DNA from 2 places in the Nonomuraea sp. IBHARD001 genome. Region 2 is predicted to be linked to the other one. Evidence: riboswitches for the same ligand, from Rfam matches in the RefSeq annotation. Region 2 holds a riboswitch; the other holds the start of a gene.
The links. A riboswitch is a leader RNA that binds a small molecule or an ion and turns the genes downstream of it on or off. The one in region 2 is predicted to bind glycine.
Positions count from the first base shown of each region.

Region 1 (15,280 bases), 2.3 Mb from region 2:
CGCCGAGATCGCCGAGCGCCTGCACGTCGGCATCACCACGGTCAAGACGCACGTCGGCAACGCCATGGAGAAGCTCGGCCTGCGCAACCGCATCCAGGCCGCCGTGATCGCGCACAGGGCGGGCCTGGTCGACGCCGCCTTCCGCCCGGTCAGGCATCCACCGGCAGGCGGATCGGCCACTCCGCCCGCAGGCTGACGACCGGCCGGGCGCCGCGCGCCCACGATGTGATCCTCACCAACGGAAGGATCACCTCATGCAGGAGGTACTCGCACAGGCCCCCGCCGAGCGGCGGCCCGTGTCCACCGCTCTGCTGTACGCCCTGCGCGTCCTGGTCGTCGCCCAGGCGGCGGCCGTCGTCGTGGCGGCCTCGTTCGCGGGCCAGTCGGTGCAGAGCGCGCATGCCATGGCCGAGACGCATGTCATGGTCGGCATGGTCGTGCATCTCATCGCGTTGCTCCAGATCGTCGCCGCCGTCCTGGTCTGGCGGCCGGGCAGGGGAGCGGGCTGGCCGGCCCTGGCCAGCGCCGGGCTCTTCCTGGTCGGGATGGGCCAGCACTTCAGCTGGGACCTGCTCGGCACGCACGTGCCGTCGGGGGTGGCGCTGTTCGGCCTGACGGTGGCCGTGCTCGTCTGGGCGTGGTCGCCCGCGGCCGCTCGCCGCCGCTCCTGAGGGGTACGGGGCACGGCGGCGGGCGCGTTAGGGTGCGAGGGTGTTCGTGAAGATCTGCGGGCTGAGCAGGCCCGAACATGTCGAGGCCGCCGTCGAGGCGGGGGCCGACGCGATCGGCTTCGTGCTGACCGCGAGCCCGAGGCGGATCGAGCCCGGCCTGGCCAGGGAGCTGGCCGCGCTCGTGCCGCCGCACGTGCTGAGCGTGGCCGTCTTCAGGGGCGAGCCGACGGCCGTCGTGCGCGAGCGGTCCCTTGCGGCGGGGGTGGGCGCGGTGCAGTTGCACGGGGCGCATCCGCACGAGGACTTCACCGCGCTGAAGGATCTCGGGCTGACGCTGGTGCGTGCCGTCGCCGACGGCGCCGATCTGCGCTGCGGCGCCTTCGACGAGGACCTGCTCATCGTCGACGCGCCCAAGCCGGGTTCGGGCGAGCCCTGGGACTGGTCGGCCGTACGCGGCCGTCCGTCCGGCCGCTGGCTCCTGGCGGGCGGCCTGGCGCCGGCGAACGTCGCCGAGGCCGTCGCCGCGGCGTCGCCCTGGGGCCTGGACGTCTCCAGCGGCGTCGAGAGCGCGCCCGGCGTCAAGGACACGGCCCTCATCCGGGCCTTCCTCGCCGAGGCCAGGGCGGCGAGCGCCTGACGCTCCTCACGGAGCACCGTGTTCCCGATGCACAGGGTCATTAGGCCTACAAACCATGACAAATCCCCGTTACGGTCGAGCCACGTTTGTGTCGATCATGGTGTTTGGCGCTCCGGCGCCCAACGTTAGGGGAAACTCATGGTCACGACGCTCTCCTCTGTCGTGCGCTCATCCGCCGACGGGGCACGTGTCACGCTCGACCTGCCGGCCGAGGCGGGAGGACTGGTGTGGCACGGGCACACCAGATTCGCCGGTCCCGGGCTCGTCCGCTCCTTCAGCCTGGCCCCGGCCGGGCACCACAAGGTCATACCCAGCAAGATCTTCCCGGGCGGCCGCACCGAGACGTTCCGCCGTCAGGGATTCGACCTCGTGCTCTACGAGGCCGCCGACCGGTCCGACAGCGCCCTGGTCTGGGCCGGGCCCTACACCTCCGTCACCACCTGGTTCGGCGGGCCGACGCCGCGCCGCGCCCTGCTCAACCGCATCACCGCCGGGGTCGCCTTCGCCGACTCGCCCGAAGGGGCGAAGGTGACGCCGCTGCACGCAGCCGTGCGGCAGTTCGGCACGATGGTCATCGGCCAGAGCGACGACCTCGTCGTCCTGGCCAAGGACGCCAGGACCGCGCGCGAGAACCTCCCCGCCTGGCGCGGGGCCAGGGCGGGCGACGCCGAGGTGTGGAAGGACAAGCTCGACCTCGACCCCGAGGCCAGGGCGGTGCTCGGCGGCACCCCCTACGAATGGCGTTACACCTTCGCCAACCCGACCTGCGTCTTCACCCTCATCTTCCCCAGGGAGGCCGAGCAGGCGGGCCGTTCGCTCGCCGCCGACGACGGCCGGGTGGAAGCCGTGCTCGGCTCGATCCGGGTGGGGTGGCAGGCGTGACGCTCGCGACCTCGCTGGCGCTGCTGGCCCTGCTGGTGGCGGTGTTCGCCCTGGTCGGCGTGGTGGCCGTGTACGCGCGGGTGCGCACGCTTGAGCAGACCGCGCTCAACCCGGCGGGCGCCAGGCTCGACGACGACCTGCGGCCCGCCCCCGAGGCGCTGCTGCCCGAGGCCGGGCAGCGGGCTTCGCTGGTCGTGCTCATGGACGCCTCCTGCGCGATCTGCCACAACGTCTGGGAGGCCGCCGTCGGCGCCGAGCCCGAAGGCGTGCGCGTGCTCGGCCTGCTGGCCGACAGGCGATCGGCCGACGCCTTCGACCGCGGCGTCAGGCTGGCCGACGCCGACCTGTGGGCCGCCATGTACGAGGGCTACACGCCCTGCCTGTTCGTCGTCGACCCCGCGGGCCGTGTGGTCGACAGGCGCTTCGTCTACGCGGGCGACGACGTCGCCGCCCTGATCGAGACGATCGTGCCGTCCGCCGATCCCGTCGCCGTGCCGAGGAGTGAGCATGCGTCCTGACGACATCCCCACGATGACGGCGGCTCCGCAGGGCGCCGAGCCGAGCCGCGTACGCGCCCTGATCGCCGACGCGCCCGCCACCCGCAGGACCGTGCTGAAGGGCCTGGTGGTCTCGGCGCTCGCCGCGGTCGTCGTGCCGTTCGACTGGGTGCTGAACAAGCGGGCGGCGCTGGCGGCCGGCCCCACGTCGGAGTGGACGGCGGCCAACTGCTCCGACGCCTACGGCAGCGGCGGCTACACCCAGCAGAGCGCCAACTGGTGGGGCGGCCCCGCCGTCTGCTTCGGCGGCTGGCGGCGCGGCGCGAACCCGTGCAACTCCAACCAGCGCCACTTCGAGGGCAACCGCACCCACAACGCCGGCCAGTCCGACCAGGAGAAGTACTACGCCTACCGGGTCGACGACTACTGCGGCTACCCGACGAAGAACGCCTGGCGCTGGACCTACAACGGCGGCACCTACCGCTGCTCGGACGGCTTCACCAAGGTCACCTGGCGCGACGGCACCTACCACACCGACCTGACGATCGCGATGTGCCGCCTGTGAGCATGGCGGCCGGAAGGGGCCGGGCGCTGCGACGCCTGGCCCTGCACCCGCTGGCGCTCGCCGTACCCGTCGTCGCGGGTACGGCGGTGCCGGCGCTCGTGCCCGCTCTGGCGCCGCTGCTGGCGCTGTGGGCCGGGCTGAACGCCGGGTACGCCAACTCCGGCAGCACTTGAAGCCACAACTCGGCATTTCTGCTGGGCGCGTCGGTCTGGCGCGGTAAGGGGGCTTTGGCGTGGTTCGGACTGGGACTCTGGCTCGGCGCCTCGACGGTGGCGCTGGTGGCGGCGGTGCTCGGCGGCGTCGTGCAGGCGCTGACGCCCTGGCAGGGCAGGCTGGCGGTGCTGGCCGTGCTCGGCGTCGTGGTGGCGTCGCGCGAGTTCGGCGTGATCTCGCTGAAGGTGCCGGAGAACCGGCGACTGGTGCCCGAGCACGTGCTCAACCGGGGCCGTGCGGTCGGCGGTGTGCAGTTCGGGTTCGAGATGGGCACCGGCATGCGCACGTACTCGCCTTCGGCGCTGCCGCACCTGGTGCTGGCGGCGGCCGTGCTGGCGCTGCCGTTCGGCGGGGCGATGCTGGCCGGGACCGGCTTCGCGCTGGCCCGCTGGATCATGGCGGCGGCGAGCATCACGCACAGCGACGACGGCGAGTGGAGTCAGCTGTGGCGGGCCCGGCGCAGGCTGCTGGCGGCGCTCACCACGCTCGCCGTGCTCGGCGCGCTCACCCTGGCCCTGTGGCCGTGGGGAACCTACTGAACGGGAAGCGGGTATCACCACCATGAGACGACTGCTCCTGCTGCCGGCCCTCGTGCTGGCGCTCACACTCGTGCCCGCGGCTCCCGCGCTGGCCAAAGGGCCGGACACGGCCGTCATCACCGGCCCCGGGCTGAGCGCGCCCGTCCAGGTGCGGCCGGGCACCAGGGCCCAGGACAGGCGCCTGGACGACCTGCGGCTCGGCACCGCCGTACTGGCCGCTCTGGTCGCGGAGTACCCGCACGCCAGGTTCGCGGCCAAGCGGCCCAAGGGCAGGCTCGGGGCGCGCTACCGGGTCGCCTGGCACCTGGCGGGACGGCCCGAAGGCACGCTCGTGCAGTACCTCTACCCCCGGGCGGGCAAGGGCGTGCTGGTCTTCACCCCGGCCCAGGAGCACGCCGAGCGCACCGGCTGGCTGCGTGCGCCACGCTGGCTCAGGGGCACGCTGAAGGCCGCCGGGCTGCCGTGACGACGCACAACGGTCGTGGCGTGACACGCTGGGGATGAATCGGACGCAGTAGGGTCGCAAGCGTGAGCGAGACATCGGCCGAGGACCGCATCTGGACGGTTCCCAACATCCTGAGCTTCCTGCGCCTGCTCGGCGTCCCGGTTTTCCTGTGGCTGGTGCTCGGTCCCAAGGCGGACGGGTGGGCCATCGCGCTGCTCATGCTGGCCGGGTTCTCCGACTGGCTGGACGGCAAGATCGCCAGGGCGTGGAACCAGACCAGCAGGCTGGGCCGCGTCATCGACCCGGCCGCCGACAAGCTCTACGTCTTCGCGACGCTGCTCGGCCTGCTGCTGCGCGAGATCATCCCCTGGTGGCTGGTGGCGGTCATCCTGGCCAGGGAGCTGTTCGTCGGGGCGTTCTTCCCCGTGCTGCGCAGGCACGGCTACCAGGCGCTTCCCGTGCACTTCCTCGGCAAGGCCGCCATGGCCAACCTGATGTACGCCTTCCCTCTGCTCTTCCTCGCCTCCCACACCGGCGCCTGGTACCAGGAGTTCACCCAGATCATCGGATGGGCCTTCGCCATCTGGGGCACTGGTCTGTACTGGTGGGCCGCCGTGCTGTATGTGGTACAGGTGCGACAGCTCGTCAAAGCGGTCGAAGAGGCGCCAAAGGGGTGATCCGTGAAGGCGGTCGTCATGGCGGGCGGGGAGGGCACTCGGCTGCGGCCGATGACGGCCAACCAGCCCAAACCACTGCTGCCCGTGCTCAACCGCCCGATCATGGAGCACGTCCTGCTCCTGCTGCGACGGCACGGGCTGACCGAGACCGTCGTCACCGTGCAGTTCCTGGCCGCCCTCGTGCGCACCTACTTCGGCGACGGCGACGAACTCGGGATGAGCCTGCACTACGCCACCGAGGACATCCCGCTCGGCACCGCCGGAAGCGTCAGGAACGCCGCCGACCGGCTGCGTGACGGCAGCTTCCTCGTCATCTCGGGCGACGCGCTCACCGACATCGACCTGTCGGAGATGATCCGCTTCCACCGCGCCAACCGCGCCCTGGTCACCGTCGGCCTCAAGCGCGTGCCCAACCCGCTGGAGTTCGGCATCGTCATCGCCGACGAGCACGGCCGCGTCCAGCGCTTCCTGGAGAAGCCCACCTGGGGCCAGGTCTTCTCCGACACCGTCAACACCGGCATCTACGTCATGGAGCCGGAGATCCTCGACGAGATCGAGCCGGGCCGCTCGGTCGACTGGGCCGCCGACGTCTTCCCCAGGCTCCTCGAACGCGGCGCCCGGCTGTTCGGCTACGTGAGCGACGGCTACTGGGAGGACGTCGGCACGCACGAGAGCTACCTGAAGGCCCAGGCCGACGCGCTGTCGGGCCGGGTACGCGTGGAGATCGGCGGATTCGAGCTCTCGCCGGGCGTGTGGGTGCACGAGGGCGCGTCGGTCGATCCCGACGCCGTGCTCAAGGGCCCGCTGGTGATCGGCCCGTACGCCAAGGTCGAGGCGGGCGCCGAACTGCGCGAGTTCACCGTGCTCGGCAGCAACGCCGTCGTACGCGAGGGCGCGTTCCTGCACCGCGCGGTCGTGCACGACAACGTCTACGTCGGGCCGAGCGCCCACCTGCGCGGCTGCGTGATCGGCAAGAACACCGACATCATGACCGGCGCCAGGATCGAGGAGAACGCCGTCGTCGGCGACGAGTGCGTCATCGAGGCCGAGGCGTACGTCACCAGCGGCGTCAAGGTCTATCCCTTCAAGACCATCGAGGCCGGGGCCGTCGTCAACACCTCCGTCATCTGGGAGTCGCGCGGCCAGCGCAGCCTGTTCGGCCCCAACGGCGTCAGCGGCCTGGTCAACGTCGAGATCACCCCCGAACTGTGCGTACGGCTGGCCAGCGCCTATGCCACCACGCTGCGCAAGGGCGACAAGGTCGTCACCTCGCGCGACTCCTCGCGGGCGGCCCGCGCGCTCAAGCGCGCGGTGATCAGCGCGCTCACCGCGAGCGCCGTCGACGTGCTCGACCTGGAGGCGGCGGCGCTGCCCGTGGCCCGCTTCCACACCTCCCAGGCCCATGCCGCCGGAGGCATCGCCCTGCGCACGACGGCGGGGGACCCGCAGAGCGTCGACATCGTGTTCATGGACGCGCGCGGCGCCGACCTGGCCGCGGGCGCGCAGCGCAAGCTGGAGCGCGTCTTCTCCCGCCAGGAGTTCCGCCGCGCCTTCCCCGGCGAGATCGCCGGGCTGAGCTTCCCGGCCAGGGCGGTGGAGAACTACGCCCAGGAGCTGGCGCGCCGCGTGGACATCTCCGGCGTCAGCGACATGAAGGTCGTCGTGGACTGCGCCGGAGGCACCGCCTCCCTGGTGCTGCCCGCCCTGCTCGGCCGGGTCGGCGTCGACGTGCTCACCGTCAACGCCCGCCTCGACGACGCCTCGCCCGCCGAGACGATCGCCGGGCGCCGCCGCGACCTGCAGCGCCTGTCGGAGCTCGTCAGCTCGTCGAGGGCGGCCTTCGGTGTGCGCTTCGACCCGGTGGGCGAGCGGATCGCCCTGGTCGACGAGCTGGGCAGGCTGATCAGCGAGGAGCGCGCCCTGCTGGTCGTGCTCGACCTGGTGGCCGCCGAGCGGCGAGGCGGCCAGGTGGCGCTGCCGGTCAGCACCACGCGGGTGGCCGAGCAGGTCTCGCGCTTCCACGGCGTGCAGGTGCAGTGGACCTCCACCGCGCTCGACGCGCTCACCGAGGCGGCGAGCAGGCGCAACATGATCTTCGCCGGGGACGGCAGGGGCGGCTTCATCGTGCCGGAGTTCGCACCGACCGTCGACGGGCTCGCGGCCTTCCTGCGCCTGCTCGGCCTGGTCGCGCGCACCCGGCTCTCGCTCAGCCGCATCGACGCCCGCATCCCGGAGGCCAGGCTGCTCAAAAGGACCGTTCCGACGCCGTGGGCGGCCAAGGGCGCGGTCATGCGCTCGGTCATCGAGGCGGCGGGCGGGCGCGTGATCGACACCACGGACGGGGTGCGCGTGGTCGAGGAGGACGGGAGCTGGGCGCTCGTCCTGCCCGCGACGGCCGCGCCGGTGACCCATCTGTGGGCCGAGGGGCCGGACGTGGACGCCGCCCAGGCGCTGCTCGCCGAGTGGGCGGCGATCGTGGAGGCTGCGGCGGCCGCGGGGTGAACGTTGTTCGGAGGGTAAACAGGAGCGGGAAAAGGGTTGTCAGAAGGCGAACCCGCGTGTGGGATGGACCTTGGTACCGGCTCGGCGGTAACTTTGTCACCGTCCAAGTCCGTCGTCCAGCGTTCCGCCTTGACCTTTGCGTCTCATCAGCGTAAGTTGCGGCATTCGCAGTCGTAGCGACCCAACAACTTGAGAAGCGAAGAAGCAGGACGCCGTCGCCCTGAGCACCGTGAAACGCGTCTTCGCGGTAGGAGGCCGAGCCAGTCGATGCCGAGCGTCTACTGCACGCAGTGCGGACATGCCAACCCCGAGGATGCCCGTTTCTGCTCCCGCTGCGGGTCACCCCTGACCCGTATGGAGGTCGTGGGGGACACCACCTCGACGATCTCCGTCGCCGGGATCGAGGCGTATGAGGCGGAGACAGGAGAGGCGCTCCTGGCCGAGCGCGCCGCAGTGGAGAACCTCGCGCCGGGCACCGCGCTGCTCATCGTCATGCGCGGCCCCAACGCCGGCAGCAGGTTCCTGCTCGACCGCGACCTGACGACCACCGGCCGTCACCCGGAGAGCGACATCTTCCTCGACGACATCACCGTCTCGCGCCGCCACGTGGAGTGGTATCGCCACCCGGGCGGTCGCTTCACCGTGCGTGACGTCGGCAGCCTCAACGGCACCTACGTCAACAGGGAGCGCATCGAGGAGGTTCCGCTGCACGCCGGGGACGAGGTGCAGATCGGCAAGTTCCGTCTCGTGTTTCTCATGCGGGGCACCCCCGGCGTATGAGCGCTCAGGCGGCACGCTCACACATGAGCATCGGGGAGGTGCTCGCCCTGCTGCAGGGCGAGTTCCCCGACGTGACGATCTCCAAGATCCGTTTCCTGGAGGGCGAGGGGCTGATCGAACCCGAGCGCAGCCCCTCGGGTTACCGCAAGTTCACCCACCACCACGTGGAGCAACTGCGTTACATCCTCACCGAGCAGCGTGACCACTACCTGCCGCTGCGGGTGATCAAGGACAAGATGGCCGAGGCGCTGTCCAGGCCCAGGGTCGTCGGCGAGCAGCAGGAGCTGCGGCTGAGCCGTGCCGAGCTGCTGGAGTCGGCCGGGCTCGACGAGGAGACCCTCACCGAGCTGGAGGACTACGGCCTGCTGGCGGCGGTCGCCAGGCGCTACGACGAGGACGCGCTGAAGATCGCACGTGCGGTGGGCGCGCTGGCCGCCTTCGGGCTGCACGCGCGGCATCTGCGTGCGGTCAGGGCGGCGGCCGAGCGCGAGAGCGGGCTGGTCGAACAGGCCGTGGCCCCGCTGTTGCGCAAACGTTCCCCCGGGGCGATCGGCGAGGCCGATCAGGCGGCCCGCGAGATTTCGGGCCTGCTCATGGAGTTGCACGCGGCGCTTCTGCGCACCGGCGTCAGGGGCGTTCTCGGTCGATGACCGGCCCACAGGGACATTCCACGCCCCTCGGGTGTTACGTTGAATTGCGGTAGTGCGGCCCAACAATTGCGGTAGTCGAAATACGGAGCAGCCCGTGTTGCAGATGGAGGTCGTGGGCGTTCGGGTTGAGATGCCTACAAATCAGCCGATCGTCCTGCTCAAGGAGGCGCACGGAGAGCGATACCTACCCATCTGGATCGGGATGAACGAGGCCACGGCCATCGCCATGGCCCAGGCGGACGAACCACCCCCTCGCCCGCTGACCCACGATCTGTTCAGGGACGTGCTGAGCGCCCTGGGAGTCAGTCTGCGCACCGTCAACATCGTCGCCCTGCGCGACGGCATCTTCTACGCCGACCTGGTCTTCTCCAACGGCGTCGAGGTCAGCGCCAGGCCGTCGGACTCCATCGCGCTGGCCCTGCGGACCGGTGCGCGCATCTTCGCCAGCGAGGAGGTGGTCCAGGAGGCCGGAGTGATCATCCCGGACGACCAGGAGGACGAGGTCGAGAAGTTCAGGGAGTTCCTTGACACGATCTCGCCCGAGGACTTCGGCCGCGCTGGGTAGCTAAGTCTTCGAAAGAGGTAAGCGGCTCCGTACTCTGGCATGGGGCCGGTATTTCATTGCATTTACGCTTCACGACGCGCCGGGCAGGATCGTTGACTGACGTTGGTCACGGTCCTACGGTTCAAGTGAACCCTGTGGTTGTCCTTGACGAACCCCCAGATCAGACCACGGGATGAGAGAAAGCCGGAGGTCCGCGTGGCGGTCAGCAGCGGCGAGGGAAAGACGGCCGGCCAGGAAGATCCGGTGCGGCGCGAAAGCGCGAGGCAGCGTGCCGGTGAACAAGGTCTGCTGTTCGACGAGCAGCCTTCTTCGCTGCCCGCCGACATCGGCTACCGCGGCCCCACAGCCTGCGCGGCCGCCGGTATCACCTACAGGCAGCTCGACTACTGGGCCCGCACCGGACTGGTGGAGCCCACGATACGAGCGGCGCAGGGCTCAGGCTCGCAACGCCTGTACAGCTTCCGCGACATCCTGGTGCTCAAGGTGGTCAAACGCCTGCTCGACACCGGAGTGTCGCTGCAGCAGATCCGCACGGCCGTCCACCACCTGCGCGAGCGGGGATCGGGCGACCTGGCGCAGATCACCCTCATGAGCGACGGAGTCAGCGTCTACGAGTGCACGTCGGCCGACGAGGTCATCGACCTGCTCCAGGGAGGGCAGGGCGTGTTCGGCATCGCGCTCGGCCGGGTCTGGCGTGAGGTCGAGGGCTCCCTCGCGGAGCTGCCGGGGGAACGCGCGGCGGTCGAGGACGAAGTCCCGGCCGACCACCCAGCTGACGAGCTCGCCCAGCGCAGACGCGCCCGCCGCCTCGGCTGATCCGGAGGCGCTGGTAACCTAGGAGCAAGGCTGACGACCCCGTGCGGGAGAGTCCCCGGTCCGCCCGGGGCGCCGAAGGAGCAACCCTCCCCGGAATCTCTCAGGCAACCCGTACCGCTCGGGATAGGCAACTCTGGAAAGCAGGCGCGCCCGCCAGGCGCGTCTCACCGACGGTGAAAGCCCTCACGGGTGAAGCTCTCAGGTTGAGGTGACAGAGGGGGAGATCCGGCCTACGCCCGCGCCCTGGCGCCGGTCTCCACAGCCCTCGGGAGGCACCTCCATGACCGACCTTTCGTCGCCCCTCAGCGCCCTCGGCGCGCCCGCATTCGCCACCCGCCACATCGGTCCCTCCGACGCCGACCAGGCCAGGATGCTGGAGACCGTCGGCTTCGAGTCGGTCGCCGACCTCGTGGCCGTGGCCGTTCCCGAGGCGATCAGGGCCAAGGACAGCCTCAAACTCCCCGCCGCGGCCAGCGAGAGCGAGACGATCGCGGAGCTGCGCGAGCTGGCCGGGCGCAACAGGGTGCTCACCTCGATGATCGGCCTGGGCTACCACGACACGATCACCCCCGCGGTGATCCGCCGCAACCTGCTGGAGAACCCGGGCTGGTACACCGCGTACACGCCCTACCAGCCCGAGATCTCGCAGGGCCGCCTCGAAGCGCTGATCAACTTCCAGACCGTGGTGTCCGACCTGACCGGGCTCGACGTCGCGGGCGCCTCGCTGCTCGACGAGGCCACGGCCGCGGCCGAGGCGATGACGCTGGCCCGCAGGGCGAGCAAGGTCAAGAGCGAGGTGTTCGTCGTCGACGCCGACGCGCTCCCGCAGACCAAGGCCGTGCTGGCCACCAGGGCCGAGCCGCTGGGCATCACGCTGCGCGAGCAGTCGCTGGACGAGGACCTGCCCGAGTGTTTCGGCGTCCTGGTGCAGTACCCCGGCGCGGGCGGCAGGCTGCGCGACTTCCGCCCGGTGGCCGAGCAGGCGCACGAGGCGGGCGCCGTCGTCGTGGCCGCCGCCGACCTGCTGGCGCTCACGCTCGTCACCTCGCCCGGCGAGCTCGGCGCCGACATCGCGATCGGCTCCTCCCAGCGCTTCGGCGTGCCCTTCGGGTTCGGCGGGCCGCACGCGGCCTTCATGGCCGTGCGCGAGGGCCTGCAGCGGCAGATGCCCGGCCGTCTGGTCGGCGTCTCGCTCGACGCCGACGGCGACCCGGCCTACCGGCTGGCCCTGCAGACGCGCGAGCAGCACATCCGCAGGGAGAAGGCCACCAGCAACATCTGCACCGCCCAGGTCCTGCTGGCCGTCATCGCCGGGATGTACGCCGTCTACCACGGCCCCGAGGGGCTGCGCCGCATCGCCGCCCGCACCCACCGCCTGGCCGTGACGCTGGCCGAGGGGCTGCGCGCCGGTGGCGTGGAGGTCGTGCACGGCGAGTTCTTCGACACCGTGCTGGCCAGGGTGCCCGGCCGGGCGGCCGAGGTGCTGGCCGAGGCCGCCGCGCGCGGGATCAACGTGCACCTGGCCGACGCCGACCACATCTCCATCGCCTGCGACGAGAAGAGCACGCTGGCCGACGTGGAGCAGGTCGCCGCCGCCTTCGGCGCCGCCGCCGACCTGGCCGCCCTGGCCGAGCGCGACGACCTGGGCGCGCTGCCGCAGTCGCTGGTCCGCGAGTCGGACTACCTCACCCACCCGGTCTTCCACAGCCACCGCTCCGAGACCGCCATGCTGCGTTACCTGCGCAGGCTGCAGGACAAGGACATCGCACTCGACCGCTCGATGATCCCGCTGGGCTCGTGCACGATGAAGCTCAACGCGACCACCGAGATGGAGCCGATCACCTGGCCCGAGTTCGCGGCCGTGCACCCCTACGCCCCCGAGGAGCAGGCTGCGGGCTACGCCGAGCTGATCGGGACGCTGGAGGCCTGGCTGGCCGAGGTCACCGGCTACGACGCCGTCTCCATCCAGCCCAACGCCGGATCGCAGGGCGAGTTCGCCGGGCTGCTGGCGATCAGGGCCTACCACCGGGCGGCCGGGCAGGAGCACCGCGACGTCTGCCTCATCCCGTCCTCCGCCCACGGCACCAACGCCGCCAGCGCCGTCATGGCCGGCATGCGGGTGGTCGTCGTGGCCTGCGACGACAACGGCAACGTCGACCTCGCCGACCTGGACGCCAAGATCGGCAAGCACGCCGACGCCCTGGCCGCCATCATGGTGACCTACCCCTCGACGCACGGCGTCTACGAGGAGAGCATCACCGAGATCTGCGCCAAGGTGCACGAGGCCGGCGGCCAGGTCTATGTCGACGGGGCCAACCTCAACGCCCTGGTCGGCCTGGCCAAGCCCGGCGAGTTCGGCGCCGACGTCTCGCACCTGAACCTGCACAAGACCTTCTGCATCCCGCACGGCGGCGGCGGCCCCGGCGTCGGCCCGGTCGCGGTACGCGCCCATCTGGCCGACTTCCTGCCCGGCCACCCGCTCAAGCCCGGATCGCCCGTCGGGCCGGTCTCGGCGGCGCCGTACGGGTCGGCGGGTATTCTGCCGATCTCGTGGGCCTATGTGCGCATGATGGGGGGCGACGGGCTCAAGGCGGCGACCGAGCAGGCGATCCTGTCGGCCAACTACCTGGCGCGCAGGCTGGCCCCGCACTTCCCCGTCCTCTACACCGGGCGGGGCGGGCTGGTCGCGCACGAGTGCATCGTCGACCTGCGTCAGATCACCAAGGAGACCGGCGTCACCGTCGACGACGTCGCCAAGCGGCTCATCGACTACGGCTTCCACGCGCCGACCATGTCCTTCCCCGTGGCGGGCACGCTCATGATCGAGCCCACCGAGAGCGAGGACCTGGCCGAGCTCGACCGCTTCGTCGAGGCCATGGTCGCCATCCGGGGCGAGATCGCCAAGGTCGCCTCCGGCGGCTACGACCGGGCCGACAACCCGCTGCGCAACGCGCCGCACACGGCGGACTCGCTGGTGGCCGACGACTGGAGCCACCCCTACTCCAGGTCGGAGGCCGCCTACCCGCTGCCTTCGCTGCGCGAGGGGAAGTACTTCTCGCCCGTGCGCCGCATCGACCAGGCCTACGGCGACCGCAACCTCGTCTGCTCCTGCCCGCCGCTGGAGGCCTACGAGGACTGAGCACCGGACGGGCACGGCGGGCGCGGGCGCGCGCGGCCGCCGTGCCCGCGCTCAGCCGCCGGCCTTGCGCAACGCCCTGGCGGGCGCAGAGGGGACGCCCGCCCGCAGCGTTTCGGCGACCAAGGCCGCGACGTCGAAGTCGCCGCTCGCCCGCAGCTCCGCCACGCCCTGACCGACCCGCAGCATGATCAGCACCTGGCGTTCGTCCAGGCGCAGCCACAGCTCGATCGGCTGGGTGCGGGTCACCGGGGTGCTCCCGGCACGCAGTTGCGCACGGTCAGCGTGAGGCCGGGCCCCGCCGTGCACTGGTGCCACGCCTCGGTGGCCAGATTGACCCGCCCGACCGGCAGCTCGTGGCCCCGGTAGCTCACGTCGATCGAGTTGTTGCGCTGCCAGTCGGCGGTGACGACGAACTCCAGCGCCGGGCTCGCGCCGAGCGTCGCGGTGACCGAGATCGCCGCCGTGTCGCAGCCGGGCCCCACGGGCAGCTCGGCCACGAACCTGGCGCCGTGCGCGTCGTCGGCGGGTGTGAACAGACCATGCACCAGCAGCGTTCTCTCCTGCACCCCACCAGGCTCGCCCGCCGGGCCCGCGCCCGCAAGCCGCCGTGTTGGCCCATCCCGCATGGGTGAACTCACCCATGCCCGGTGCGCACCGTCACCTCCTGCCCGTACGGCGTGCAGGCCGAGCGCCTGGCGAAACGGCGGTCGCACGCCTGCACGGAGAAGAAGTACACGGCGTCGGGCAGCAGCCCGGTGAACTCCTGCTCGAACGCGCCCGTCTCGACGGCCCGGTGCTCGCTCGGCGCTCCGGAGTCGGCGAAGGCGAAATAGCCGATCTGGAACACGTCGGCCGGTCTGAACCTCCAGGTCACCCGTACGGTCGTGCCCTCGACCTCGGCCGAGACCACACACGGCCGGTCGGGGTGCTCGCACGGCACGACGCCCGACACCACCGGGGCGAACGGCCCCGGGGCGGCCACGGGCGCGCCGCGCGACGGCTGCAGGACGTGGCCGCGCGTGAACACCGTCACCGTGCCGTCGCCGTACGTCACCACCTCGCCGGTCGGCACGCCCAGCTCCGGGCGGCGCAGCCACAGGGCGAGGGTGGCGGTGGGCATGGCGACCAGGCTGCCGCGCGGGGCCAGCAGCGCCGCCGGGTAGAGGTGGTGTGCGAGGAAGTAGGTGATCCGGTGGCCGCCCGCCGTGACGGTGTCACCGGCGGGACAGCCCCAGTCGGGGTTCCAGTCGCGCACGTGGGCGGCGTCGACCCGGTAGCCGGGGCAGGCGTCCTGCAGCGGCGGGTCGGCCTGGATCGCCCTGACCACGGCGAACGCACTGGCCGGGAGCAGCACGCACAGCACCGCCGCCTGCCACCACGGCCGCGCCTCGCGCCTTTCGCCGGGCCGCTCGCCGTCGGCCAGGGCGAGCAGCCGCCCGGCCAGCGCCGTCTGCCGCAGCAGCCAGGCCAGTGCCGCCGCGGCGGTCAGGCCGGACGACAGGAGGACGGCGAGCTCGCCCGGCAGGTCGCCTGGCAGGTGCAGCACCGCGGCCAGCGCCAGCCCGACCACGAACGCGGGCACCCCCACCCTGGCCAGCCGCCACGGCCAGCGCGCCCCCGCGTGCAGCCTGGCCCACGCCGTGGCGACCGGGGCCACGTCGGCGTCGTGATGCGCCGTGCCCGCGCGCGCCGCAGCCCTGAC
Region 1 covers NZ_JBWBBW010000002.1:4,144,874-4,160,153, forward strand. Annotated here, with positions in the region: gene ACTWNK_RS20870 (response regulator) at 1-196, shown strand, start outside; gene ACTWNK_RS20875 (hypothetical protein) at 255-671, shown strand; gene ACTWNK_RS20880 (phosphoribosylanthranilate isomerase) at 712-1,308, shown strand; gene ACTWNK_RS20885 (hypothetical protein) at 1,447-2,190, shown strand; gene ACTWNK_RS20890 (hypothetical protein) at 2,187-2,708, shown strand; gene ACTWNK_RS20895 (hypothetical protein) at 2,698-3,252, shown strand; gene ACTWNK_RS20900 (hypothetical protein) at 3,255-3,425, shown strand; gene ACTWNK_RS20905 (hypothetical protein) at 3,480-4,004, shown strand; gene ACTWNK_RS20910 (hypothetical protein) at 4,027-4,470, shown strand; gene clsA (cardiolipin synthase ClsA) at 4,533-5,126, shown strand; gene ACTWNK_RS20920 (sugar phosphate nucleotidyltransferase) at 5,130-7,628, shown strand; gene ACTWNK_RS20925 (FHA domain-containing protein) at 7,896-8,408, shown strand; gene ftsR (transcriptional regulator FtsR) at 8,432-9,058, shown strand; gene ACTWNK_RS20935 (bifunctional nuclease family protein) at 9,153-9,623, shown strand; gene ACTWNK_RS20940 (MerR family transcriptional regulator) at 9,819-10,439, shown strand; glycine riboswitch at 10,474-10,566, shown strand; gene gcvP (aminomethyl-transferring glycine dehydrogenase) at 10,720-13,578, shown strand; gene ACTWNK_RS20950 (hypothetical protein) at 13,630-13,824, opposite strand; gene ACTWNK_RS20955 (hypothetical protein) at 13,821-14,144, opposite strand; gene ACTWNK_RS20960 (fibronectin type III domain-containing protein) at 14,213-15,280, opposite strand, start outside.
Region 1: another riboswitch for glycine. It lies ahead of gcvP (aminomethyl-transferring glycine dehydrogenase); the one in region 2 lies ahead of gcvT (glycine cleavage system aminomethyltransferase GcvT).

Region 2 (15,280 bases):
TCCTCGCCGCTGGACCAGCGCGGCGCCGCCTTCACGCTGGGCGAGGGCACGGCCTCGATCGGCCGGGCGGCTCCCGCGGGTGAGGGGCTGGGCGGCCTGTCGATCGGCGGGCCCGTCGGGGAGTTCCTCGGCGCCGTCGACGCCACGTTCACCGATCTCGTCGGCGCCGACGACCTGACGGTGCCGCTCGGCCTGCTGGCCGTGGCGCTGGCCGCCGTGCTGGGCGCCGGGCACGCGCTGATTCCCGGGCACGGCAAGACCATCATGGCGGCCTACCTGGCCGGACGCAGGGGGCGGCCCAGGGACGCGCTGATCGTCGGGGCGACCGTGACGGGCACGCACACGGCCGGGGTGCTGGTGGTGGGGGCGCTGCTGAGTGTGTTCACGTCGCTGGCCGGTGAGTCGGTGCTGGGCTGGCTGGGGGTGGCGAGCGGCGTGCTCATCGTGGTGGTGGGCGCGAGGCTGCTCGTCGCGGCCCGCCGTACCGGCGGGGAGGCCGGACACGGGCACGGCCATGGGCACGGGCACGGACATGGGCACGGGCACGGACACGGACACGGGCATGGGCGGTCCGGGCTGGTCGGGCTCGGGGTGGCCGGGGGGCTGGTGCCGAGTCCTTCGGCGCTGATCGTGCTGCTCGGGGCGATCGCACTGGGCCGGACGTGGTTCGGGGTGGCGCTGGTGACGGCGTACGGCGTCGGGATGGCGGCCACGCTGACCGCGACGGGACTGCTGCTCGTCAAGGTGGGCGACCGGCTGGAGCGCAGGGCCGCGCGCGGGCACGCGTTCGCCGCCAGGCTGTCCGGCCTGGCACCCGTGGGCACCGCCGCCATGGTCGTCGTGCTCGGCGCCGGGCTCGCCCTGCGCTCGGCGGCGGTGCTCTAACGGCGCTTCTTGCGCGAGGAGGGCAGGTCGTGGCGGCCGGAGAGGAACTCCTGGAAGGCGATCTTCGCCCGGATCACCGGCCTGCGCCAGCGCTCCTCGCGATGGATGGCCACGGCCAGCTTGCGCGGCGAGCTCCTGGCGAAGAACCAGTGCGCCCACGGCGAGCCGGGCCTGGCCAGCCGCACCGCGCCGACGACGAGCAGGACCGGCACGAACAGTCCGACCAGACCGGTCCAGATCTTGCCCTTGAGCAGCGTGACGACGGCCAGCCCCAGATTGCCGACCAGCACGGGCGCCGCCAGCCACGACCCCACCGGCGTGCCGTAGTCCCAGGCCAGCGGCCGTAGCCCGAGCAGCAGCAGCCCGGTCACCGCCACCGCGACGAACACGGCGTCGACGGAGGTACGCCCCTCCTCCTCCCAGTACACGTCGTGCAGGTGCAGGATCAGCGCGAACTCGTCCAGCACGAGCGCCGCCCCCACCCCGAACACGCCCGCCGCCACGGCGTACCAGGCCTCCGACGTGCCCGAGACGATGAGCCCGGTGACCCCGCCGAGCAGCATGAGCACGACGCCGAACACGACGTGGTGGATGTGCATCTCGCCGACGTTGACGTTACGGAACCAGCCGATCTTCGCCCTGATCAGCCTGACATTGATACGGGTGGCGATGAACGACACGATGAGCGCGACGAAGAAGCAGAACAGCGGCAGCCGCCCCGTGTCGATGATCCGTTCTTCCAGCCATTGCCCCATAGGTCTCGAATTCGATGCTACGAGCCCTTTCAACTCCTCACGCCATCGAAGGGGGCCTGGCCAGGAAGCCGCGCAGCAGCGCAGCCGTGCCTTCGAGGTGCTCGGCGACCGCCCTGCGCGCCGCCTCGGGGTCCTGGGCGAGTATGGCCGCGACGATGGCCGCGTGCTGGGCGGCGGCGTGCTCGATGTTGCGCTGCAGCACCGGAATGGCGTTGAGCAGATCGGTCACCCGCAGCCTGGCGTCGGCGCAGGCCGCGGCCAGCAGCGGCGAGCCGGTGAGCTCGGCGATCGACAGATGGAAGGCCGTGTCGAGCCGCCGGTAGTCCTCGGGCCTGGCGTCGTCGAGGTCGGCCAGGCGCCGCAGCAGGGCCGCGCGCTGCGCCTCGGTCAGCGCGGTGGTGGCCAGCACCTGGGCCGCGCCGCACTCCACGGCCATGCGGAAGACGAGCGCGTCGTGCAGGTCGTCGGTGCCCATGTCGGTGACGACCCTGCGCAGGTCGCCCGTGCGGGGCGGAGCCGGGCTGTAGGTGACGAACGCGCCGCCGTAGCGCCCCCTGCGCACGTCGAGGTAGCCCGCCTCCTGCAACGCCCTGATCGCCTCGCGCAGCGTCACCCTGCTGATGCCCAGCTGTACGGCCAGCTCGCGCTCGGGCGGCAGCTTCTCGCCCCGCCCGACGACGCCGAGCTTGATGGCCTGCAGCAGACGCTCGACCGTCTCCTCGAAGGCGTTGCCCGCCCGCACGGGACGCAACACCGTCATCAACCGCGCCGACTCGTCCAAGGTGTCCTCAGGCTCTTGACAACCGATCCCACGATGCACATCAATGGTCTGACACTAGCCCAATAAAAGGGAGCGTGCGGTGTCGGGACTGCTGTCGATCGACGAACTCAGACAAGAAGTCGCCGCAGGCCGGATCGACACGGTCCTCCTGGCCGTCGCCGACATGCAGGGCCGCCTCCAGGGCAAGCGCCTGGCCGCCCGCTACTTCCTCGACGACGTGCTCGAACACGGCTCGGAGGGCTGCAACTACCTGCTGGCCGTCGACGTGGACATGAACACCGTCGGGGGCTACGCGATGTCGTCGTGGGAGCGCGGCTACGGCGACTTCGTGATGAAGCCCGACCTGTCCACCCTGCGCAGGGTGCCGTGGCAGGAGGGCACCGCCCTGCTGATGGCCGACCTCACCTGGGCCGACGGCTCCGACGTCGTCGCCTCGCCCCGCCAGATCCTGCGCCGCCAGCTCGCCCGCCTGGCCGAGCGCGACCTGGTCGCCTTCGTCGGCACCGAGCTGGAGTTCGTGGTGTTCGACGACTCCTACGAGGACGCCTGGCGGCGCGGCTACCGCGATCTGACGCCCGCCAACCAGTACAACGTCGACTACTCCCTGCTCGGCACCGCCAGGGTCGAACCACTGCTGCGCAGGATCAGGCGCGACATGGACGGCGCCGGGATGTACGTCGAGTCGGCCAAGGGCGAGTGCAACCTGGGCCAGCACGAGATCGCCTTCAAGTACGACGAGGCGCTGCGCACGTGCGACAACCACTCGATCTACAAGAACGGCGCCAAGGAGATCGCCGCCCAGGAGGGCAGGTCGATCACCTTCATGGCCAAGCCGAACCAGCGTGAGGGCAACTCCTGCCACATCCACATCTCGCTGCGCGGCAAGGACGGCTCGGCCGTCATGGCGGGCGAGGGCGCGCACGGCCTGTCACCGCTGGGCGAGCACTTCATCGCCGGTCAGCTCGCCTGCCTGCGCGAGCTGACGCTGATGTACGCGCCCCACATCAACTCCTACAAACGCTACGTGCCGGGCAGCTTCGCCCCCACCGCCGTCAAGTGGGGCGTCGACAACCGCACGTGCTCGTTGCGCCTGGTCGGCCACGGCCACTCCCTGCGCATCGAGAACCGGGTGCCCGGCGGCGACGTCAATCCCTATCTCGCGGTCGCCGCCCTGGTGGCGGCCGGGCTGCACGGCATCGACGAGCGGCTCCCGCTGGAGGAGGCGTTTGCGGGCAACGCCTATGACAGCGGCGCGGACAGCGTGCCGTACACACTGCGTGACGCTCTCGCCCTGTTCGAGTCATCCGGGCTGGCCGCCCGAACGTTCGGACAGGAGGTGGTGGCACACTACGCCAATAACGCGCGCGTCGAGCTGGCCGCCTTCGACGCCGCCGTCACCGACTGGGAACTGTTCAGGGGATTCGAGCGACTGTGAAGATCATCAACCCGGCCACCGAGGCCGTGCTCGCCGACGTCGAGCCCGCCGACGCCGCCGAGGTCGACCGGGCGGTGGAGCGTGCCAGGGCGGCCCACGGCCCCTGGAAGGCCCTCGCTCCCGGCGACCGGGCCAGGTTGCTGCGCGCCTTCGCCGCATCGGTCGAGGCGCACGCCGAAGAGCTCGCCCTGCTGGAGGTGGCCAACGCCGGGCACACGATCGGCAACGCCCGCTGGGAGGCCGGCAACGTCCGCGACGTCCTGCACTACTACGCCGCAGCCCCCGAACGCCTGTATGGCAGGCAGATCCCGGTGGCGGGCGGTCTGGACGTCACCTTCCACGAGCCGCTGGGCGTGGTCGGCGTCATCGTGCCGTGGAACTTCCCCATGGTGGTCATGACCTGGGGAGTGGCCCCCGCGCTGGCGGCGGGCAACACCGTGATCGTCAAACCGGCCGAGTGGACGCCGCTGACCGCGATGCGGCTGGCCGAGCTGGCCCTCGACGCCGGACTGCCCGAAGGCGTGCTCCAGGTGCTGCCCGGCCTGGGCGAGGTCGCGGGCGCCCGGCTGGTCGAGCACCCGCATGTCGCCAAGATCGTGTTCACCGGTTCGACCGAGGTGGGCAAGGAGATCGCCGCCAGGGGCGCCGCCACCGTCAAGCGCCTCACCCTGGAGCTGGGCGGCAAGTCGGCCAATATCGTGTTCGCCGACTGCGACCTGGCCAAGGCCGCGGCCACCGCGCCCTACGCCGTGTTCGACAACGCCGGGCAGGACTGCTGCGCACGCTCGCGCATCCTGGTGCAGGAGTCGGTGCGCGAGGAGTTCCTCGACCTGCTCGGCACGGCCGTGTCCGGCGTCAGGGTCGGCGACCCGCTCGACGAGGGCACCGAGATGGGCCCGCTGATCAGCGCCGAGCACCTGGCCAGGGTGCGCGGCTTCGTCGACGGCACGCCGTACCTGCAAGGGGAATGCCCGGCCGGGCCCGGCTACTGGTTCCCGCCGACGGTGCTGACCTCGCAGGTCACCGACCGGGCCTTCACCGAGGAGATCTTCGGGCCCGTCGTCTCGGTGGTGGGGTTCGCCGACGAGCAGGAGGCCGTGCGGATCGCCAACGACACCCCCTACGGGCTGAGCGGCTCCATCTGGACCCGTGACGTCGGCAGGGCGTTGCGGGTGGCGCGTGCGGTCGAGGCGGGCAACCTGAGCGTCAACTCGCACTCGTCGGTCCGCTACTGGACGCCGTTCGGCGGATTCAAGCAGTCGGGCCTCGGCAGGGAGCTCGGTCCTGACGCGTTGAGCGCCTTCACCGAGACCAAGAACGTCTTCATCGCATCGGAGTAGGGAAACATGCAGCGTTTGCAGGATCGCGTCGCCGTCATCACCGGCGCCGGGAGCGGGATAGGCCTGGCCACCGCGCACAGGTTCGCCCAGGAGGGCGCCAAGGTGGTCTGCGCCGACCTCGACGAGACCACGGGCGCCGCCGCCGCGGCCGAGGTCGGCGGGCTGTTCGTCAAGGCCGACGTGACCAGCGAGGCCGACGTCGTCCGGATGTACGAGACGGCGTTCGACGCCTACGGCAGTGTGGACATCGCCTTCAACAACGCCGGGATCTCACCGCCGGACGACGACTCGATCCTCACCACCGGTCTCGACGCCTGGCGCAGGGTGCAGGAGGTGAACCTGACCAGCGTCTACCTGTGCTGCAAGTACGTCATCCCCTACATGCGGCGCCAGGGCAAGGGCTCGATCATCAACACGGCCTCGTTCGTCGCGGTGATGGGGTCGGCCACCTCACAGGTCTCCTACACCGCGTCCAAGGGCGGCGTGCTCGCCATGTCGCGCGAGCTCGGCGTGCAGTTCGCACGGGAGGGCATCCGGGTCAACGCCCTGTGCCCGGGGCCGGTCAACACGCCGTTGCTGCAGGAGCTGTTCGCCAAGGACCAGGAGCGGGCCCAGCGCCGCCTGGTGCACATCCCCGTCGGCAGGTTCGCCGAGGCGAGCGAGATCGCGGCGGCGGTGGCCTTCCTGGCCTCCGACGACGCCTCGTTCATCACGGGCTCTGAGTTCCTCGTCGACGGAGGCATCTCCGGCGCCTATGTCACCCCGCTGTCATGAGCAGGCCCGTCATCGGCGTCACGTGCTACGTCGAACCCGCGCGCTTCACGGTCTGGGACCTGCCGACCGCCCTGCTGCCCTTCATGTACATCGAGCACATCGTGCGGGCGGGCGGCCAGCCCGTCATGATCCCGCCGATCGGCACGCCCGCCGACCTGATCTCCAGGCTGGACGGACTGATCATCGCGGGTGGCGGCGACATCGACCCCGCCCGCTACCAGGCCGAACCTCATGAGCAGACCGGCTACATCCGCGAGTTCCGCGACGCGTCCGAGTTCGGGCTGATGAGTGCGGCGCTGGAGGCCGACCTGCCCTTCCTCGGCGTGTGCAGGGGGCTGCAGGTGCTCAACGTCAGCCTGGGCGGCTCGCTGCACCAGCACCTGCCCGACGTGACCGGCCACACCGATCACGCGCCCGCGCCCGCCGAGTTCGGCCTGATGCCGGTGCACCCGGCCGACGGCACCAGGCTGGCCAAGCTGCTGGAGGGCGAGCAGGTCGTCAGGCACTACCACCACCAGGCCATCGACAGGCTCGGCGAAGGCCTCACGGTCTCGGCCGTCGCCGGTGACGGCACCGTCGAGGCCGTCGAGCTCGACGCCGCCACCTTCGCCCTGGCCGTGCAGTGGCACCCGGAGGCGGGCGACGACGGCACGCTGTTCGAGGCGCTGGTCGCCGCGGCCCGCGATCGGCGCGACGGCACGGCCTAGGGCGTCGACAGTGCGGTGATCGCCTCGTCGAGGTCGCGTTCGGCGCCGAAGCGGAACGCGGCCTCGTAGGCCTCCTCACCCGCCAGGCGCCGGGCCGATCCCGCGCACTCCCGGCGCAGGGCGGTCAGGCCTGGCGCGTTCATGGAGACCGCGCCCTGCCTGTCCCACACCTGCTGCGACAGCCCCAGCGCCACGGCCGCCGCCTTGCCCTCCTGTCCGGCCACGGCGATCCTGGCCAGCATGTCGAGGGCGAGCGCGGTGCCCAGCATGTCGCGCATGCTCCACTTGGTGGCCAGGCATCGGCGGGCCAGTCCGGCCGCTCCGTCCAGGTCGCCCCGCTGCAGCCGTACACCGCTCATGTGGTGGTCGGCGTAGGAGCGCAGCCAGTGCCCGCCGAAGGCGTCCGCGCCTCGCCACATCGCCTCGACCAGACGCTCGGCCGCACACAGGTCGGTGCCCTGCATCACCAGGGCCAGCGCTCCGGCCGACTGGGAGATCAGCACGCCGAACCCGGGGTCGCCGAGCTTCCTGTGGATGGCCGCCGCCTCCTCGGCGATCCTCATGGCCTCGCCGAGATCGCCCCTGAGCACGGCCAGCAGGGCCCGCATCGTGTGCGCGTAGGCGCCCGCGGTCACGTCGCCCTGCTCGGCCGCCGCGGCCACGGCCTCGGTGAGCAGGCGGCCCGCCGTGTCGTGGTCGCCCTGGATCATCGTCACCAGCGCGTAGGCCCACAACGCCGAGGTACGCGTGCCGCCCGGCTCGGGGCAGCGGGCCAGGGCGTTGCCGAGCTGGTGCCTGCCCTCGTGCAGATGGCCGCACGCCACCCAGAAGTAGACCAGGCTGGTGGCCAGGTCCAGGCCCGCCGCGTAGTCGTCCGGGTCGGACCAGCAGTGCCCGAACGCCGCCCGCAGATTGGGCAGCTCCCTCGACATCCGGCGCGACCAGCCCACCTGGTCCGGGCCCTTCCACTCGGCGTGGAACCATCGGGCCAGGCCCAGGTAGAAGTCGCGGTGCCTGCGCCGCATGTCGGTGGCCAGACCGAGCTCGCGCAGCCATCCGGCGCCGTATGCCCTGATGGTGTCGAGCATGCGATAGCGCCCGTCGTCGAGCGCGCGCACGATCGACTTGTCGACCAGCGAGGCCAGCGCCTGCTCGGCCAGGCGCGGGGTCAGCGGGGCGTGCGCGCACACGGTCAGCGCCGCCTCGGCCCCGAAGTCGCCGTGGAAGACCGAGAGCCTGGCCCACAGCAGCCGCTCCAGCGGCGTGCACAGCTCGTGGCTCCAGCCGATCGCGGTGCGCATCGTCCTGTGCCTGGACGAAGGCCGCTCCCCGTCGCCGGAGGCCAGTCTCTCGCCGAGTGTGGTCAGCAGTTCGTCCGCCGACACCGTGCGCAGGTGCGCCGCAGCCAGTTCGATGGCGAGCGGGATGCCGTCGAGCTTGTGGCACAGCCGCCACACCGCCTCCCCGGCCGTGAACCCCGGCCTGACGGCGCCCGCCCGCTCGGCGAACAGCGTGACCGCCCCCTCGGGCCCGCCCGCCGGAGCCTCCACCGGCATCGGGTGCACGGCCAGCACGTGCTCACCCGTCGCGCGCAGCGGCTGCCTGCTGGTGACCAGCAGCCGCAGGCCGGGCGCGGCCCGCAGCAGCGCGTCGGCCAGCCTGGCGCAGGGGCCGACGAGATGCTCGCAGGTGTCGAGCACGATCAGCGCACGCCTGCCCGCCAGGTAGTCGCCGAGCGCCCTGGCCTGTGACCGCGTGGCCTCCGGCGTCACCCCGACCGTGCTGGCGACGGTGTGCGCCAGCAGGCTCGCCTCCCTGAGCGCCGACAGCTCCACCAGCCAGACCCCGTCGGGATGCGCCTCCGCCTGTCCTGTGGCCACCCGGAGGGCGAGCCTGGTCTTGCCGACCCCGCCGACTCCTGTCAGCGTCACGAGGCGTTCGTGACCGAGCAGCTCGGCCGCGTCGGCCAGCTCCCTCGACCTGCCGACGAAACTCGTCGTCTCCACGGGTAGGTTCCCCACTCGCCCGTGGCCCGCAGTACCGATCACACTGTCCTCCCGCGATGACTGGCCGCGCAGTGCTTACCGAATGGTAACCACGTATCGCCCGACAAACAGCGGCCTGCGGAAAGGCCTGTCTCCGAGGTCAGGGCCACAGGAGGCACGACAGTCGCCCTCGTGGGGATTTCGCCGGACCCATCGAGCCCACTAGTCTGGGTTCCGACACCGATGAACCCGTGCGGGAGAGCGTCCTGACATCCGGTCAGGTCCCCTGAAGGAGCAAGCCCTCCCCGCGAACCTCTCAAGGCAAAGGACCGTACGGGCCAGGGTGACCTCTGGAAAGCAGGCCCTGTGGGCCTCGCCGAAGGTGAAAGTCCGGCCAAAATCCGGGCGAAGCTCTCAGGCACCGATGACAGAGGGGGAGGATCCTGGCATCCGACCCTTTCTGAGGTGCGAACAATGTCCCGACCGACACCGTTGCGAGACGTCCACGAGAGTCTCGGCGCGACGCTGACCGACTTCGCCGGCTGGCTGATGCCGCTGCGTTACGGCAGCGAGTCCGCCGAGCACAACGCCGTCCGCACCGCGGCCGGCCTGTTCGACCTCTCCCACATGGGCGAGATCCACCTCACCGGGCCGCAGGCGGGACAGGCGCTCGACTACGCGCTGGTCGGCCATCTGTCCGCGCTCGACCCCGGCCGGGCCCGCTACACCATGATCGTCAACGAGGCGGGCGGTGTGCTGGACGACCTCATCGTCTACCGGCTGGCCGACGAGGAGTTCATGGTCGTCGCCAACGCCTCCAACTACGAGCTGGTCGCGGCCGAGCTGCTGGAGCGGGCCAAGGACTTCGACGCGGTCGTCGAGGACCGCTCCGACCAGTGGGCGCTCATCGCCGTACAGGGTCCGCGCGCGCAGGAGATCCTGGCCGGGCTCACCGACGCCGATCTGGCCGGTCTGAAGTACTACGCGGGGCTGCCCGGCGTCGTCGCCGGGGTCCAGGCGCTGATCGCCAGGACCGGCTACACCGGCGAGGACGGCTTCGAGCTGTTCGTCGCGGGCGCCGACGCCGTGGCGCTCTGGCAGGCGCTGACCGAGGCGGGCGAGCCGTACGGGCTGATTCCGGCCGGGCTGTCCAGTCGCGACACCCTCAGGCTCGAAGCCGGTATGCCGCTCTACGGCAACGAGCTGAGCACGGCGCTGACGCCGTTCGACGCCGGGCTCGGGCGTGTGGTGAAGTTCGAGAAGCCGGGCGACTTCGTGGGCCGCGCCGCTCTTGAGCCGTTGAAGGACCTCCCGCCGCGCCGCCGCCTGGTCGGCCTGGTCGCGACGGGCCGCCGGGTACCCCGCCACGGGTACGCGGTCACGAAGAACGGCGCCGTTGTCGGCGAGGTCACCAGCGGAGCGCCGTCCCAGTCCCTGGGCAGGCCGATCGCCATGGCTTACGTGGACACCGACGCCACCGAAGGTCTGGCCGTCGACATCCGGGGCAGCCAAGAGGCTGTAGACCTGGTGGAGCTGCCCTTTTACAGGAGGAAGAAATGAGCACCATCCCTGACGAGCTGAGCTACACCAAGGAGCACGAGTGGGTGAGCGGTCTCGACGACGGTCGCACGGTGACCGTCGGCATCACCGCTTTCGCGGCCGAGGCCCTGGGCGACGTGGTCTTCGTACAGCTGCCTGAGCAGGGCTCCACCGTCGAGGCCGGGGACTCCATCGGCGAGGTCGAGTCGACCAAGTCGGTCAGCGAGATCTACGCCCCCGTCAGCGGTGAGATCGTCGAGGTGAACCAGGAGGTGGCCGACAAGCCCGACCTGGTGAACTCCGAGCCCTACGGCGACGGCTGGATGTTCCGCGTCCGCCTGAGCAGCGACCCCGAGGACCTGCTGACGGCCGAGGAGTACTCGGCACTGACGTCGGGCGCTTCCTGACTTTTCGGCCGGGGCCGTTACTCTGGAGAGAGCTCCACCAGCCGGCCGGCCCCGGCCGCACGCTTCCCCTTCGCCGCCTGAAAGGCGCACATCAATGGCGATCAGCGTCTTCGACCTCTTCAAGATCGGCATCGGCCCGTCCAGCTCGCACACCGGTGGCCCCATGGCCGCGGCACACAAGTTCGCCAGGGGCCTGCACGAGGACGGCCTGCTGGAGAAGACCGCCCGCGTCGACTGCATCCTGTACGGCTCGCTCGGCCTGACCGGCAAGGGCCACGGCAGCGACAAGGCCGTCCTGCTCGGCCTCTCGGGCGACAAGCCCGAACTCGTCGACGTCGACACCGTAGAGGCCCGCATGGCCGACATGCGCACCACCGGCAGGATCCGCCTGTACGGCCAGCACGAGATCGACTTCGTCGTCGGCGAGCACCTCGTGTTCGAACGCAAGATCTCGCTGCCCGAACACCCCAACGGCATGCGCTTCACCGCCTTCACCGACGACGGCCACCCCCTGCGCGAGAAGGTGTACTTCTCGGTCGGCGGCGGCTTCGTCGTCGACGAGAACGCCACCGGCGCCGACCGCATCAAACAGGACGACACCGTCCTGCCCTACCCCTTCACGACCGCGCACGAACTGCTCGCCCTGTGCTCGGAGACCGGGCTCTCCGTCTCCGGGCTGATGCTGGAGAACGAGAAGGCGTTCGGCCGATCGGCCCAGCAGATCCGCGACGAACTGCTCAACATCTGGCGCGTCATGTCCGAATGCGTCCAGCGCGGCATCGCCCAGGAGGGCGTGCTGCCCGGCGGACTCAAGGTCAAGCGCCGGGCCAACAAGCTCTACCGTCGGCTGCAGATCGAGGCGCCCGAGAAGGACCCGCTGCAGACCATGGACTGGGTGTCGCTGTTCGCCCTGGCCGTCAACGAGGAGAACGCCTCCGGCGGGCGCGTCGTCACCGCCCCCACCAACGGCGCGGCCGGCATCATCCCCGCCGTGCTCACCTACTACTCCCGCTTCATCCCGCAGGCCGACACCGACGGCGTCGTACGCTTCCTGCTGACGGCCGCCGCGATCGGCGTGCTGTTCAAGGAGAACGCCTCCATCTCCGGCGCCGAGGTCGGCTGCCAGGGCGAGGTCGGCTCCGCCTGCTCGATGGCCGCCGCCGGCCTCACCGAGGTACTCGGCGGCACCCCCGAACAGGTGGAGAACGCCGCCGAGATCGGCATCGAACACAACCTCGGCCTGACCTGCGACCCCATCGGCGGCCTGGTCCAGATCCCCTGCATCGAACGCAACGCCGTCGCCTCCATCAAGGCGATCACCGCCGCCCGCATCGCCCTGCGAGGCGACGGCCAGCACTTCGTCTCCCTGGACAAGGCCATCCGCACGATGAAGGCCACCGGCCGCGACATGCTCGACAAGTACAAGGAGACGTCACGGGGGGGACTGGCGGTCAACATCATCGAGTGCTGAAGGCGGGCGTGCCTCCTGGGCGCCGCCCGCCGGTTGATCAGGTCCTACCAGGAGGCTCTCGGCGGACGATACGAGCAGCACGACTTGGTCGGTGACGAGACCACGCGATTAAGGTGGCTTTCACCAGCCAGAGCTGGGAGGACTACGTCCATTGGCAGGTGGCGGATCGACAGATCTTGCAGGCTCGCTACCACTGCGAGTGACCCCTGTCTGCTCGGCAGCGGCCCCGAGCGCCTGGCCGGGCAGGCAGGGGTCACCTCGCGCAAGACGTGAGGTCCCCGTCATGAGCCGACCGGGCATCGATGAGCAGCATGGAAGTTGGGGCAGCAGATCACGGCCGTGCTGATGAAGGCTCCGCCCTCCAGCCAGTCGCCCCACTGGACATCCACCTGCCCCGGCAGGCTCACCCGGGCGTTCTTGACGCGGTGCTGGAACTGCTCGCGGTGGCCCAGCCGGTTGTCCCGATGGCTCGGCATCCGCCCGCAGTAGCCGTGCCACTGGCTCTCCAGCCACATCACCGCCTCGTCCACCTCGTGGAAGGTGGCCTTGATCTGCGTCCGGCCCTTCAGCAGCCAGTCGCAGGTCCGATTGGGCGGCAGAGGCGAGGCCAGGAACGCGGCCTGGGCGGCCGCGTCGGCGGACGGGCGGCGCAGCGACTCCTGCTCGCGCTCCCTGCCCTGCCCGGCCCACTGGTAGGCATGCCAGTGGCCTACCCTGACGGCTGCGACGTTCGGCATGCCTTCCCCTCAAGACAGGCCTCCGCCCTTCCGGACGGAGGCATGGACGGTGTCGAGCTAGATGTGACTGGTGTCGACGCCTGCTGCTCGCAGCTCGGCGCCGGTGAAGCGCAGGGTCGCGCCGGGCAGCTTGGAGTCGCCCAGCAGGTACGCGTCCTCGATGCCGGGGATGCGGGCGAACGTGAGGCAGGAGTCCATCTCCTCCTCCTGCTGATTGCCGCCGCACAGCGGGACCAGGACGGCGTCTCGCGTGTCGGCCATGTAGAGATTCATCGGGCGTCCTCATCTCTCGACGGGCTGGTGGACATACGTGGAGGCACCTCCCGACGGTAGAACTCCGAGGTCGGCACGCACACCTGCGAGGAGGTCGGAGGGCGCTCGGGAATGGCGGTAACTCCGACCTGGCCGGACGGCAGATTCCCGAGCAGCCGCCCATCGGAATGGGTAATCTGCTCGTGAATCCGGAGGGATGTGGGGTGTCAACCCAGAAACGTCTTGGAGTCAGTCCTCAGGCGCGGGGTCGCGAACTGGCTCGAATTGGACAGCAGCTATGGCAAGACGCCAAATCAGTAAAGGCCGCAGCAATCGAGTTGATGACTCGACACCCGGACATACCCAGCCTTCAGGCTCATCGTTACGTCTGCGCACTGTCCCAGGATCAAGCCGCAACCCGATACAACGAGGTCACGGGGAACACCACGGGATTGGGTGGCACATCCATCAACACCTGGGAAACCTGGGCTCGGACGCGCGGGCGCGCGGGATCGCCGCCGACCTTCTCCACCCTGGTGATCCTCGCCATGGCGTACGGCCGAGGGCCGCTCGGCATCGCCGACGAACAGCTCTCCCCCAGCGACCTGGTCGCCGGGGCATACGAACGCCTCGCCCCCGAGGACCGGCTGTCCCTGCGGAGATTCACCACGGCCGATCACCCGGTCCGCGTGCCGTCACCCGTTCCCGGACTGCGGCGACACGCCGGGAACGCCACCGACATAGGCTCGGATTTCGTGCTCGCCGCGCCGACGCCGGAGCACGACAATGCGAACAGGCTGGTCCGCTCCCTTCCCAACCCCGATCCCGGACAATTGCTGAGCCTGAACTGGGCCTCCTTCGGCTTCGGAGTGGAACGGCTGATACACCAGATAAAGAATGTCGGGCGACGCCTCGACGTCGACGCCTGTTTCGGAATCAACGAGGCAGGACTGGTGATGGCGACATTTCTCGCGTCGGCCCAATTCGGAAGGTGTCCCATCGGCTATCTCAAGTGCAACACCAGCCGTGACTCCATCACCCTCGACCCGGCCTCGGTTTATCCGGACCTTCCCGAGGCCCCTTCGGTCGTTCTCACCGACTTCGAGGTCAAGCACGCGGACGTCGTGGGATTCATTGCCAAGAAGATCCGCGACCGATATCCGGGAGCGGAGATCTATTTCGCCGTGTTCGGGGCCATGACGAAAGAACGCGACCTCGCAGTGGCCGGTTTCGACGACCTGACCGGGGCGGCGATCATGCGAGCCGCCGACTTCAAGGCGGTCTTCATAGCCGCCACGATGAGCCCTCCGGGGCTCGAACCGCCCTTGGAGCTACGTTGACATCAGGAGGCCACCCATGTCGCACCGTCCGATGCCCGGCATCGCCGAGGACCTCGCCAGGCTGGTCACCACCCTGATCGGGGAGATCCGACCGCAATTGATCAAGGCGGCTCTGACCGGAGACCATGCCGATCTCGCCAATTCCCGCCATGCCGGCAACTTCCTGTCGGCCTTCGACCTTCAGCTGCACGAGCGATATCGGGAACTGCTCACGGATATCTTTCCCTCCTTCGTCTACGCCTCCGAGGAAGCCGATCCTCAGATCGTCGGCACCGCCTCCGACCCGGACCTCTGCGTGCTCGTCGATCCACTGGACACCAGTGAGATGGCCGTGCGTTCCCTCTTCGGCTACACACACGTGATGGTCTACTCCCGGAGCCTGCGACGTCCGGTGGCCGCGGCGGTGGGCGACATCTTTCATGAGCTTCAGCTGTATCTCGCCGCGCGGGACGAGGACGGGCGAGACCATGCCTGGCTGCTGGAGCGCGACGGAACCCGCCATGCTCTGCGCCTGAACCGATTCGCGCCTCTCCAGGAGGCACTGGTGACCAATTTCCTGATGAAGCCCGGCCGGTTCACGGCATTGGCCGGGCAGAGCCGATTGTTCGAGGAGCTCGGGCGGTCGGGCCGAGGGCGCATCGGTGTGGACTTCGGCTCCATCAGCCTGTGCCACGTGGCGGCCGGGCTCACCGACTCGGTGATCGAGTTCAACAAGGGCTTCGCCGTATGGGACCTCGCCCCCGGCCACTACATCCTGAACGCGGCGGGAGGCGTCGTGGTGGACCTGCGAGGTGACACCGTTCCACTGGACTACGGGTTCACGTCGGTCGCCGAGATCGTGGCCGCCATGGACGATCGCCACAAGTTCGTCG
Region 2 covers NZ_JBWBBW010000002.1:1,798,067-1,813,346, reverse strand. Annotated here, with positions in the region: gene ACTWNK_RS10535 (nickel/cobalt transporter) at 1-885, shown strand, start outside; gene ACTWNK_RS10530 (hypothetical protein) at 882-1,640, opposite strand; gene ACTWNK_RS10525 (FadR/GntR family transcriptional regulator) at 1,678-2,400, opposite strand; gene ACTWNK_RS10520 (glutamine synthetase family protein) at 2,501-3,856, shown strand; gene ACTWNK_RS10515 (aldehyde dehydrogenase family protein) at 3,853-5,196, shown strand; gene ACTWNK_RS10510 (3-oxoacyl-ACP reductase) at 5,203-5,970, shown strand; gene ACTWNK_RS10505 (gamma-glutamyl-gamma-aminobutyrate hydrolase family protein) at 5,967-6,677, shown strand; gene ACTWNK_RS10500 (ATP-binding protein) at 6,674-8,683, opposite strand; glycine riboswitch at 8,907-9,004, shown strand; gene gcvT (glycine cleavage system aminomethyltransferase GcvT) at 9,137-10,222, shown strand; gene gcvH (glycine cleavage system protein GcvH) at 10,219-10,608, shown strand; gene ACTWNK_RS10485 (L-serine ammonia-lyase) at 10,703-12,079, shown strand; gene ACTWNK_RS10480 (hypothetical protein) at 12,361-12,816, opposite strand; gene ACTWNK_RS10475 (hypothetical protein) at 12,874-13,089, opposite strand; gene ACTWNK_RS10470 (hypothetical protein) at 13,605-14,408, shown strand; gene ACTWNK_RS10465 (inositol monophosphatase family protein) at 14,425-15,280, shown strand, end outside.